DNA from 2 places in the Clostridium sp. AWRP genome. Region 2 is predicted to be linked to the other one. Evidence: a T-box and tRNA genes for the amino acid it is inferred to sense, from the RefSeq annotation. Region 2 holds a T-box; the other holds one or more tRNA genes.

Region 1 (6,864 bases), 320 kb from region 2:
TACAACTACAAGTTGAACTCCCAGCATCCTCGCTACTTCATAAGCTAGCGGAATTCCCTTTGTCTCAACAGTAACTACATAATCAATATCCTTTTCTATAAAAATAGATGCCAATATCAATCCAGCAGTGTATATTATCTTAGGGTTAAACATTATATCTGTCATATATAAAAAATTCCCTGGTATTATTCTTTCTCTATCTTTCAAAATAATACATAATTTTTCAGCAAATTCCCTTTTCTTTTCATTTGACATGCCACATACATATTTAATTCCACCTGCTGCTCCTGATACAGTATTTATTTTCCCCATATCCAATTTATTTAAAGTATCCTTCACTACTACAATATCCTCACTTACAGTAGATTTTGCAGTGTTAAACATTTCTGTGAAGTTATTCAAACCCATTATTTTATTAGGATTTTCAAGTAAAATTTTTGTTACTGCAGCTATTCTCTGATTTCTACTAAACTTTTGCATTCTATCACCCATCTATATAATTTTACGAATAATATGTTACTATTTTATTCTATTATTCATATTGTATTCTAAAAAATGTTATTTATCAACACCTATTTACTACAAGCTCAACTAGTAGTTTAAGAATTCATTGCTGTAAAATTTTTAAAAAGTTTAAAGTTCAAATATTGTAAATTATAAATTATATCCATAAAGTTATGCTTTTTAATTAATTTTTGTATATAATTATTAGATGAGTTAGTTAAATTAAAGGAGTGATTCAGTTGTCATTTGATTTTATAAAAAATAAGAGAGTACATTTTATAGGTATAGGCGGAGTAAGCATGAGCGCTTTAGCTGAAATTTTAATAGAAAAGGGATCTAAAGTATCCGGTTCAGATATAAAAACTTCTCCTGCAATAGAAAAATTAGAATCCAAAGGAGCTACAATTTATATAGGACAAATCAGTGAAAATATAAAACCAGATATAGATTTAGTTATATATACTGCCGCAATCCAAAAAAATAATGAAGAATTTTTAAAAGCTAAAGCCTTGAACATTCCTCTAATGTCCAGAGCTGAGCTTTTAGGTCATATAATGAAGGGTCATAAGTATAATATAGCTGTAGCAGGTACCCATGGTAAAACCACAACTACATCCATGCTGTCATGTATTACACTTAAAGCCGATTTAGATCCTACAATATTAGTAGGAGGAAACTTGGACAATATAAATGGGAATGTAAGAATAGGAAACAGCCCTTATTTCATTACTGAAGCTTGTGAATACAAAGGATCTTTTCTGAAGTTTTTCCCATCCATAGGCGTAATTTTAAATATAGATGCTGATCATCTTGATTATTATAAAGACATAGACGATATACAAAATGCCTTTATAAAATTTGCAAATCTAATTCCAAAAGAAGGATACTTAGTTTGTTGTGCGGACGATGTAAGAATGAAAAATGTTATATCAAGCGTTAACTGCAGCGTATTAACTTATGGAATTAATACTGGTGACATTACAGCTAAAAATATACGTTTTGATGAAAAAAGTTGTGCATCCTTTGATATATATAAAAATGATGTTAAAATATCATCTTTACACTTGAATGTTCCAGGTAAACACAATATATTAAATGCACTGGCAAGTACAGCTGTATCTTTAATCTTAGATATATCCACTGATAACATAAAAATGGGATTGGAAAACTTTAAAGGTACTCACAGAAGATTTGAGTTGAAGGGTAAAAAGGAAGGCATAACAGTAATAGACGATTATGCTCATCATCCTACTGAGATAAAAGCAACTTTAAATGCTGCTATAAATTACCCTCATAAGAGAATAATTTGTGTATTTCAGCCCCATACTTTTTCACGAACTATAAGCTTATTTAAAAAATTTACTGAGGCTTTCGACAACGTAGATGAACTAATTTTAGCAAATATATATCCTGCAAGAGAAAAAGACACTGGCAAGGTAAGTTCTGCTATGTTAGCTAAAGAAATTGCAAGACGTGGTATAAAGTGCACTAATATTCCAGATTTTAAATCCATAGTAGATTATTTAAAAACTGATTTAAAAGATGGAGACCTCTTTCTAACTGTAGGTGCAGGAGATGTATTTAAAGTAGGAGAAATGTATTTAAGCAAATAATTTGAGTGTAAAATGCCCCCAATAGGGTAATACTATAGATTAATAAACCTATTGGAGGTGTTTTATTTGAAAAATTTTTTAATATCTGCTTCAGTAGACGTAATTTTAATTCTATTATCATATTTTTTGTTTCAAAAAATAATAAGTGGCCCTACAAGGCACAAACTATATAAAAAGTTTTTTAGTTCTTTTGCTAAATTTGTAATTTATATTTTTATAATCAGCATACTTTTAACAGGTATAACTGCACTAATATTATATAGAACCTCTTACATAGCTTATATAAATATAATATCACCTGCCCTAGTATCAGTACTAGTTGGATTTCTCATGTCTACAGTTCCTACAAGAGGGGAAGGGGATAATGAGGATAAAATGAGCATATGATACTCTATTTGGAATTAGTAAATTAAGAACTTTGCGAAACAAAGCTTTTGAAAATAACAAAGTTCAAATAACAAAGAACAGATAAAGATTATTTCCCTCGTACCTTAGGGAATCTATAATTTTAATATTTTCTGACGTTAGGAAGAAAATTATCCTTATTTGATATTTGAACTTTGCACTTTGTTCTTTAAAAAGATTGTTTCGCAATGTTTTTATCTTTATATATCCTAATAAAACAAATTATAGCTAACACTACAAAACCAATGATTCCAATAACGCCTGTTAATAAGGTCGCTTTCCAGGGTGAAAAAATTTTACATAACTTAGGAAGTAAGTAACCTCGCCAGGCAAATTCTTCACCAAAGCATTGAGCAAGACACATTATGGGATTTATCGCCACTGCAACTGGAATCATTTTAAAAAGAAGTTTGTAATATCCATCTAATGATGATGCTTTATATTCTAATGTTTCTCTTTTACTCATAGTTCCTTTTCCTTTCTTTTTATTAATAATGCAATTTCTGCAATTGATAATACAACTGCCATAATTAAAAGTATCATTGTGGTGATAAGAATAATATTTCCGTTTACATATTTACCTGTCCATACATTAAAATTGTATTTCTGCAGTGCAAATGGCTTGTGAACAATAATAGTAGCTAATACACTATTGATTAGAAATATATACACTGCGCTAATTGCAAAACAAATAGCGGCTCTAAAAAGTGCATTTATTTTTATATAGCGAATAGTAACTAAGAACATCCAAGGTAACAATAATGCAACCAGCGTAACTGGACATACAACTGTAAAAGAAAACAATAACGATGTAAAAGACACCAAAAACTAATTTTCTCTCGTATAGATGCAGCATACCAAAAGCAGAGCATTTAGAGATATAAAGAAGCCAATAAGTGTTATAAGTGCTCTGTTTTTTTCAAACATCAAAGGCAAAGATGTAAGTGAAAAAGCCACTGCTATAGCCGTGAGTACAATGAAAAACCAGGATAGGGTATGGCTAGTTGCCAAATTACAGATAGAACATACTAGCAAAGTAACCCCATATATAATGTAAAATACCATTTTATAAGTTTTTATTGCTCTTTTTAACTTCATAGCCTGTCTTTCAATTTCATGCTGATGTAAATCCTCGCTAGCTGTAATAAGCTCATGTTCACTGATCTTCAGAGCATCACATATACTTAATATAAGAGATATATCAGGATATGAAATACCTACTCGACTGTTAAGCCACCTGCCTATTTTAGGCGTTTAACCTAGAAACCCTATATGAGTCACTTGTCTGCGGATTACTGCAGTTCCTGGAGTTTTCCCAAAATTAAAATTCACGTCAAAGCTGTCCCGCTAAGTGGACAAACTGCCCATGCTTTATCAGAAACACATGGCATAAAGATTTTACACACAACGATTGCTAATTATACTGTGACTTATGCCTCAGTTATTAAACCTTTTACAGATACTTTTGACTATAAACCTTCTAAAATTCTTTCTGCTGATGAAACTTATATCAAGGTTAAAGGCATAAAACACTACGTTTGGATTGTCATGGATGCCTATAAAAAGTCTATTCTTGGCTACCAGGTGTCCAATACTAGTTCTGTAGGTCCTTGTATTCTAGCCATGCATATGGCTTTTTAAAAGTTCAAACAGTTTCCAAATAAAGATCTAAAATTTATTGCAGATGGTTAAGCGCTTAACCGCACCTTCAAGTCTTCCTACTGTGTTACTTGTAGTTATAGAGGTGAAAATGGTGCTCTTTATGATGTTTCTCTTTGGGTTGCCTATTATAATTTTCTACGACGCAATCCTTATAACTACTGAAATCCACTAAATGAGTTGGATATTTTAAGTCATGCAGACAACATGCCTGCCAAGTGGCGTTTCTAACAATAAAACCCTATTTTAGGAAAAATTCACAACCGCCTAAGCTCTTAATGGACTGTTTTATTCTTTTTACTCAATTTTATAAATCTGTAGGCAATTTTCAAGTTTATTTTTAACTTATCCACAAGTAGTATTTAGTCATTTCTGAAAAAATAGGGGAACTCTAATTTACAAGTATCTTGTCTTTTTTTTATATATGGTATAAAATAGCATATAAGCGGGGTGTAGCGCAGATGGTAGCGCGCTTGCTTCGGGAGCAAGAGGTCGCAGGTTCAAATCCTGTCACTCCGACCATTGATATAGATAGGTTGAGTGCAAGTTAAGTTTATTGGTATTTTTAATAATACCCACCTTTCACCCACCTTTTCTCAAATTTATATAAAGTTTATAGAATAAAAAACTCCAGCTTATTTTTAGCTGGAGTTTTCCCTAACCTCTATTATTGTATTTTTGTAACTCAAAAATTTTTAATTAAGTTTGACAATAACTTGTCCAGAACTAATTAAAGAAGCATCAAATTCCAGCTCCAATCCCGTCGTACCTTTAGGGACCTCAACTACATATACGCCTGTTATTTTTCTGCCAGCTCCAACATCACCATCTAATTGTCCAGCATTAGCAGCGCTTTGTCCTGTTAAAGAATATTCACACTGCCTTCCATCTTTATCTACTACTTTAAACATTGCAATTGATGATACTGTTTTCTGTTCTTTAGATATGTTTTCTACAGTACAATCTACAGCAATAAATTCATTTCCATCTTTAGGCTTATCCATGTCAGTCTCTGAAACATTATATACTTTATTAACAGTTATTTTGTAATCTTTTAACTGTACCACATCTCCAACTTTAAATGTTTTCGTTTCATTCTTTTTAGATTCTTCTTTTTGTGCTTGACTATTGGCACTAGTACTTTCGCCTACTTTAGTTCCCTGATTTTTATTACCACCCGTAGCAACGCCTATAATCCCAATAATAATTAATATCCCAATAATACTAAGAATTTTATGTTGCATGAAAAAATTTCTCTGGTCTTTGCCACAATGTGGACATTTTTTAGCACCTTTTGCAATATCAGCTCCACAAGCTTTGCACTTTGTCATATTTTTATTTTCCAATGTAAATCCCCCTTAATTATGTAATTTTAATTACATTGTAACAAAATATTCATATATTGTCTATTTTGGAATAAAGAAATAAGTCTAGCAAGATTTCTCCTACTAGACTTAACATTATCTTTTATAATATTTTTTTCTAAGGTCACTTTGCTCTAATTTTCTTTTCTCAACGTCTTCTCTTAAGTAAATTCCCTTTTTTATTGCTATTAATTTCCCTTGTCTATTCATATCAGAAAGACGTTGTTTACTTATACCTAAGTATTCTACAACTTCACTTGAATCCATAGTATTATCTTTAATTAATTTTATAAGCTCATCACGATCCATAATTCACTCCTTGTTTTGCTTTTTTAATAACTTATTTTTTTCATCTTCTAATTTATTCTTTTTTAGTTTAACAAACATGATCCTACATCCTAATGTCACAATTATTATTCCACAAATTATCAAAGAAAAGTTTAATATTTTCATATTATCGTGTATAATAAATAAGTAAATAAAATATTTTTTAGAGAGGGAAGTTATTTCCCTTCCCTCAGTTTTTGGATTTCCAGCTCTAGTTTTTTAATTTCTAACTTCGTTTTCCTGTAAGTCACGTTCAGTTGACGAATTGTTAGTATTGAAATAACTAGGGCTATTAATTTACTTATCCATTCCACTTCTTCACCTCCTTCTCCTTACAATTATATTATAACATATCTACGTAAAAAGTCAATAGTTATTATAGATTTTTATTACTTTTTTTCTAAAAAATAAAAAATAAGCCCCGGTTTCCCGGGGTATAAATTATTGTTGTGCTGTCTGAGCTTGTATTACAGTTTGAGCTGTACTTGCATTTATCTGTGCTATAGTTTGTTGCAACTGATTATTTCTTGCTTGTACTACCTGTAACTGCTGCTGCAATTCATTTATTTTCTTATCTTTTTCAATCTCTGGAACTGTTTTATGTCCTAATTGATTTACAGCACTTTGAATACTATCATCAATAACTTTTGTCCATTTATCATCTGGTTTAATCCCAATCAATTCTAATGAATTATATATGCCATCTTGTGCAGATTTAAACTTTTCTTCATTTGATTGTAAGTCCCCTATATGAGCTAATTGTTCAGCATTTTGGACCTCTTTTTCAGCTCTCTTTTCTACAAAGTCAATTACATTTACGACTTTAGAATTTGGAGCTATAGCTTTTGCTGTACTTATTAAATTATCAGCTTCAGCTAATCCTGTATTAATATTGTCCTCCATATTCTTGTTAAATTTAATTTTAGGAGCTATATATCCTATAGCTCCACCAATCATCACGCTTACTAAACTAGTTATTATATTCATATCCA
Region 2 (6,864 bases):
TATCTTAACCCTTCCAACTTTATTTTTAAATATAAAATAGGAGCTAAGTCATCATAAATCAGCAGTTTATTTCCATTAAAATCATTGTATAATGTAATTACATCAGGATTTTTAAGCCAGATTAACTTATTTTTTTTGATATTAATTACTTCTTTTACTACATCTCTTATATCATTTCGTCTTTTATACTCCAGCTCATTTCCACAATCATTTAGTTCATTTTCCGTTAGACTCTTCACCTTATTCTCATATTCTTTTTGTATAGATATTATTAGCCTGTTTCTTTCATCCCTTACTTTTGAGTATATGACTCTTTTTATCCTGGCACTTCTCTTAAACAGAGGCATATCCTTAAAATAATAATTAAACATCTTATCTATGTCTTCTCCAGATATTATAAGTTTATCGTAAAAATACACATCCTCTATCTTAAAACAATCTTTTTCCAAGCCGCCAATAAAATCATCTATATCCTGCACATATTGTAAAGAACCCTTATACTTAATTTCTTCAGAAAAATCTTTTTGGTGACTTAATACTTTTTCCATATAATCCTTAAAATCCATTATATAAGGCACATTTAGCATATCCTCTGCAAATTCTCTGAAAGTAATTTGAGTAACCTTTTCCTCTCCTAAACTTGGAAGTACAAGTGAAATATAATCTATAAATATGCTATTAGGACCTAATATCAGTACCTTTCCTTGAAGAACCTTTCTATAATTGTATAATAAGTAAGCTACTCGATGCAGTGCTATAGTAGTTTTTCCACTTCCTGCTACTCCATTTACCACAATAGCTCCTGTTCTAGGCTGTCTTATTAAATTATCCTGTTCTTTTTGTATAGTCATTACAATATCTTTTAACTTTTCACCAGCATTTTTGCTAAGTACCATTTGCAGGATTTCATCTTTTACATCTATGCTGGAATCAAACATACCTACTAGATTAGATTTTTTTATAATAAATTGTCTCTTAGAAAGCACTTCTGTTTCTACTTCTCCCATAGGAGATGTATATTTTACAGCTCCCAGTTTACCTGCATAAAACAAAGCAGATACAGGTGATCTCCAGTCAATTACAATAGGTTCGTAACTTTTCCTTCCTGTCACACCAAATCTACCTATGTATATTTCTTCCTCTCCATAATTATCCTTAAACCTTACCTTTCCAAAATAAGGTGAATTGCTCAGTATAGTAAGTTCTTTTATGCTTTTATTTACTAGCCTATACTGTTCTTCTTTTTCGTACATTTCATGGTTAAAATATTCTATAACCTTATCTTCATCATCTTCGTACTGTTCCAAATTTTTTTCTCTTAGCTTTAAAATATAGTCTATTACTTTTTTTCTAATATCAATGTATTCTAAAATTTGTACCTCAATTTCCTTTAAGACTTCTTTTAATTTTTCCCTTTCAAGATTGAACTCGACTTCTTTCTCCAATTCCTTTTTTAAATCGTCTCTATACATATTACTATCTCCATTTCATAAGTTAACCATTAGGCATTTTCAAAGAAATAACCAGTAAGTATTCTAGCCTATTTTCTTTGAAATGCCTTAGATTAGTCCATAATCAGAGTTTTGTATCCTGAGTTTCCTGTTTTTTGTCATTATATTCTTTTATTATGTCCATAAATTCCTCTCCCATTAGAGTTTCTTTTTCAATTAGACTTTCAGATATCTTTGTGAGTAAATCCTTATTGTCTTTAATAATACTTCTTGCCTTTTCATGGCATCCTTTTATTATTTTTAATGTTTCATCATCTATAATAGAAGCTGTTTCCGCACTGCAATTTTGTACCGGTCTTCCATCCAAATATCTATCCTGCATTGACTCTAAACCCATCATATCAAATCTATCTGTCATTCCATACATAGTCACCATGCTCCTAGCTGTTTCTGTAGCTCTTTCAATATCATTAGATGCACCTGTAGATATACTGTTAAACTCTACTTCTTCCGCAGATCTTCCTCCTAGCATGACACATATCTTATCTATCATTTCTTCCTTACTAACAAGATATTTTTCTTCTGTAGGAAGCTGCATAGTATAACCTAGTGCACCCATGGTCCTCGGAACTATAGTTATCTTATGTACAGGATCCGTATGTTTTAATAATGCAGCCACAAGTGCATGACCCACTTCATGAAAAGCAACAGCTCTCTTTTCAGTATCAGATAAAATCCTATCCTTCTTTTCTTTGCCAGCCATAACTACTTCTACTGATTCTTCTAAGTCTTCCTGAATTACTTCTTCTCTGCCATTTTTTACTGCCCTTAAAGCAGCTTCATTTATCATATTAGCCAAATCTGCTCCTACCGCTCCAGGAGTCGATTTTGCTATAGAATTTAAATCTACAGCTTCTGAAACTTTAACTCCCTTAGTATGGACTTTAAGTATATTTTCTCTGCCCTTTAAATCAGGCCTATCTACTATAACCCTCCTATCAAATCTTCCTGGTCTTAAAAGTGCCTTATCAAGTACTTCCGGTCTATTGGTAGCTGCTAAAATTACAACTCCTTTAGAAGAATCAAATCCATCCATCTCTGCAAGAAGTTGATTCAACGTTTGCTCCCTTTCATCATTTCCAGATACGTTGCCACCTCTACTTTTACCTATAGCATCTATTTCATCTATAAATACTATGCAAGGAGCTTTTTCCTGTGCCTGTTGAAATAAATCTCTAACTCTAGATGCCCCCATACCTACAAACATCTCTACAAAAGCAGAACCTGATATAGAGAAAAATGGGACTTTAGCTTCTCCTGCTACAGCCTTTGCAAGAAGAGTCTTTCCTGTTCCCGGTGGTCCTACAAGGAGTGCTCCCTTAGGAAGCCTTGCACCTATTGATACATATTTTTGAGAGTTATGCAAGAAATCAACTATTTCAATTAGAGACTCTTTAGCTTCTTCCTGTCCTGCCACATCATTAAAGTTCACGCCAGTTTCATTTTCCGCATATATTTTAGCAGTATTCTTTCCAAATGACATAACTCCACTGCCCATTTTTTTATCTAATCTTCCCATTAAAATACTTCCAAAAAACATAATTATACTTATGGGTAAAATCCAATTTGTAAAAAGGCTTCTCATTAGAGAGCTTTCCTGCGACACACCTTCATACTGAACTTTGGCATCATTTAACTTTTTAATTAAATCCTGATCATCTACCCTTTCAGTATAAAGTATTTTCCCTTTGTGATCTTTATCCTTATCCTTAGGGGTTATTATTAACCTATCCTTGGATATTTGTACATTAGATATTTTATTTTGGTTAATATAATTTATAAAATCACTATATTTTACGTGCTCATATTTTAATTGACTAGAGTATTCATTCACTATAAACACAATTATAACAGCTAATAGTGAATAATATATAACGTATTTGAATTTATTACCTTTAAATTTTTTGCTATTAAACATATGTAAGCCTCCACTTTATTTCAACTCGTAATCTATTTATATTATAGCAATAAATACTCTTTTTCCTACTAGTATTTACAAAATATTTTTAAAGTTATTTTTAACCAAATACCTATACTGTTTGCAAGTAACCACTAAATTTATTCATCAAAAAGAAATACTATCAAAATTTTTGATAGTATTTCTAAAAATTGAAGTATTATATTAACACAGGTTTCTTTAGTACGCTTTTCCCCAATAAACTAATTTATCAGCTTTTTTACCACAGCATACGCAGGTATCTGAAATATGTTCTTGTTCAAATGGAATGCATCTTGAAGATGCACCAGTAACTTCTTTAATTTTTTCTTCACATTTAGCGTCTCCACACCACATAGCCTTTACAACACCTATTTTATTTTCCATTATATCTTTAAACTCTTCCATGTTTACAGCATTATTTGTATTGCCTTTTATAAGATTTTTTGCCTTTTCAAACATACCATCATGAATTTTATCTAAAAGATCTGGTATATCTTTCTCTAAGTTATCCATGGATACTATTATCTTTTCTCCACTGTCTCTCCTTACAAGTACAACTTGATTTTTCTCAATATCCTTTGGTCCTACTTCAAGACGTATAGGAACTCCCTTCATCTCATATTCACTAAACTTCCATCCAGCCATTTTATCACTGTCGTCAAGTTTAACCCTTGCAAATTTAGCTATTCTACCTTTTAGTTCATTTGCCTTATCCAGTACTCCTTCTTTATGCTGTGCTATAGGTACTATAATTACCTGAGTAGGAGCTATTCTAGGTGGAACTACAAGTCCATTATCGTCTCCATGTACCATTATTATTGCTCCTATAAGACGGGTTGTTACGCCCCAGGAAGTCTGGTATACATATTGAAGTTTTCCTTCTTTATCTGAATACTGCATTCCAAAAGATTTTGCAAAGTTCTGTCCTAAGTAATGGGATGTACCAGCCTGAAGTGCCTTTCCATCATGCATAAGTGCTTCTATAGTATATGTAGCTTCTCCTCCTGCAAATTTTTCACTGTCAGTTTTCTGTCCCTTTAATACTGGAATAGCCAGTACTTTTTCACAAAGATCCGCATATACATTTAGCATCCTTGTAGTCTCTTCTTGGGCTTCCTTCTTAGTTTCATGTATAGTATGACCTTCCTGCCATAAAAATTCTGTAGTTCTAAGGAAAGGTCTTGTAGTCTTTTCCCATCTAACTACGGAGCACCACTGATTGTAAAGCTTAGGTAAATCTTTATAAGACTGAACTATCTTAGCATAATGTTCACAAAATAATGTTTCTGATGTTGGACGAACACATAATTTTTCTGTAAGTTCTTCATTACCACCATGAGTTACCCAGGCAACTTCTGGTGCAAATCCTTCTATATGATCTTTTTCTTTTTGAAGAAGACTTTCAGGAATAAATAAAGGCATATATACATTCTGATGTCCTGTTTCCTTAAATCTCTTGTCTAAATAACTCTGAATATTTTCCCACATAGCATAGGCATAAGGACGTATTATCATACAGCCTCTTACACTTGAATAATCAGCTAATTCTGCTTTTTTTACAATGTCTGTATACCACTGTGCAAAATCTTCATCTCTTGATGTTATTTGTTCTACCATCTTTTTACTCAATTTTAATTACCTCCAAAATTTCAATTTAGTGCAGATAGTTTTTCTTTGAAATATAAAAAAGCCTCCAATCCCAAAAGGGACCGAGGTTACGTCGGCGGTACCACCCTGATTAATATATTTAAAATATTAAACATATTCTCTCAATTATAATTATAACGGCAATTACCGCTGTATTCTAACAGAACTCAAAGGTAGGTTCAAAATGTACATTTAGAAACTTTCACCAACCATTTCCTCTCTTAAAAAAATATCATTTCTACTAATCCTCTTCTTTGCATATCACTATATTTAGTTAAACTCTTTCTATATAATAGAATATAGGAAATTTATTGTCAATATATTTTTTGAAATTGGAGTTTCTCCAAATATTATGTGTCTAAAAATATTCTTATTTTTTAAACAGCTGTTGATATATTTTACCAAATCAAATTTTTAATAAACTAACAAAAAAAACTGCATAATAAAATTTAGGAGGTAAATTCATATGAAATTCAAAAAATTTATTGTATTAATTCTTTCTATTTTTTTAATTGGTGCATTTATCCCAAACGTACATGCTTTTTTAACTAATACTTATTATGTAAAAAACTCAAAAATACCACATCATCTTTATGTAATTTACCAAAATGATCTAACTCCTGCAGAAAAAACTATGGTAGTCACCCTTCAGGGAATAATATCAAATAAGTCAAATTCTCAAATATATACCTTGAATAAAAATCAACCTGATTACAAAATATGGCTAGATGATTTAAAAGCAAATTACGGAATAACCTATACTATAGTAAAAGATCCCTGGTATTTGTTAGATAAATTTAAATCACTAGTATCTGGATATGTACTTTACAGCAGTTATCCTGAAAAAAACCCTTCTATTAACAACGCCTGCTCTCTTGCAGCATTAAAAAATTCTATAGTTATAGATACACCTATAGAAGATAGGGTTAAAAATGCAGGAATTAAAATGCAGGGCAATTGTGTAAACACCGATAAATATTGGGCTTATAATAATTTGTGGAATTCAGGACTAAACCATTCCGTTGTAATTGAGCTGTCTCCAAATAAAAATGCCTCTCTTAGAGATTATGGCATCATGAGTAAATGTTTAGCGTTTTATGAAGATGATTTAAAAGATTTCTCACTAAGGGATAAAATTTTTGGAACTATGGAAAAAGACTCTACGTGCCTTGGATGGGGACCTGATGAACACGGTAATGTAAGTGCTGCTTCTAAAAATGGAGTAAGTATGGTTCCTGCAGATTGGTCTTACAATTTAACAGTGTTAAGTGCCTTTCCATCAGTACCTTTAACACAAAAAAGTAGTGTAAAGCCTGATAAAAAACTTTTCTCTCAACCTATACACTATGTAACTTTTATAATGTCAGATGGAGATAACCAGCAGTGGAACCTTGGGAGTAATTATGGATCTGAAAAATGGTATGGCTCTCCTAAAAAAGGTAGTTTTAATATGGGATTCAGCATAAGTCCTTCTATACATGAACTGGCACCTACTGTCTTTAAACTGTATTACAAAAATGCATCTTCAAATTCTTATCGAGATAACTTTGTGGTATCACCTTCTGGTAATGGTTATATGTACCCTAGTAAGTTTAAGGAAGATTCTTTAAATGCATATTTGAAAAGATTAAACAATTATATGTCAGATGTAGATGAAAGGTATATATCAGTTTTAGATGATTGGTCACTTTATGATATTAAATTATGGGATAAATACACTGCTTGTTCAAATATCGATGGCATATTCTATCTCAATTATAATAAGCA

Evidence for each region. A T-box is a leader RNA that pairs with one kind of tRNA and senses whether it is charged. The one in region 2 lies ahead of proS (proline--tRNA ligase), so its partner is inferred to be a tRNA-Pro.
Region 1: it has a tRNA-Pro gene. The T-box ahead of proS (proline--tRNA ligase) is inferred to sense a tRNA for this amino acid. The anticodon was not compared.

What each region holds. Positions count from the first base shown of each region.
Region 1 covers NZ_CP029758.2:4,413,311-4,420,174, forward strand. Annotated here, with positions in the region: gene purR (pur operon repressor) at 1-480, opposite strand, end outside; gene murC (UDP-N-acetylmuramate--L-alanine ligase) at 744-2,117, shown strand; gene DMR38_RS20710 (hypothetical protein) at 2,184-2,504, shown strand; gene DMR38_RS20715 (CPBP family intramembrane glutamic endopeptidase) at 2,692-2,988, opposite strand; gene DMR38_RS20720 (hypothetical protein) at 2,985-3,326, opposite strand; gene DMR38_RS22040 (hypothetical protein) at 3,370-3,579, shown strand; gene DMR38_RS22465 (transposase) at 3,795-4,163, shown strand; tRNA gene DMR38_RS20735 (tRNA-Pro) at 4,628-4,703, shown strand; gene DMR38_RS20740 (DUF4352 domain-containing protein) at 4,877-5,527, opposite strand; gene DMR38_RS20745 (DNA-binding protein) at 5,642-5,854, opposite strand; gene DMR38_RS22045 (hypothetical protein) at 6,049-6,186, opposite strand; gene DMR38_RS20750 (hypothetical protein) at 6,314-6,864, opposite strand, start outside.
Region 2 covers NZ_CP029758.2:4,093,214-4,100,077, forward strand. Annotated here, with positions in the region: gene DMR38_RS19110 (UvrD-helicase domain-containing protein) at 1-1,472, opposite strand, end outside; gene ftsH (ATP-dependent zinc metalloprotease FtsH) at 1,576-3,429, opposite strand; gene proS (proline--tRNA ligase) at 3,649-5,067, opposite strand; T-box leader at 5,152-5,361, opposite strand; gene DMR38_RS19125 (GxGYxYP domain-containing protein) at 5,564-6,864, shown strand, end outside.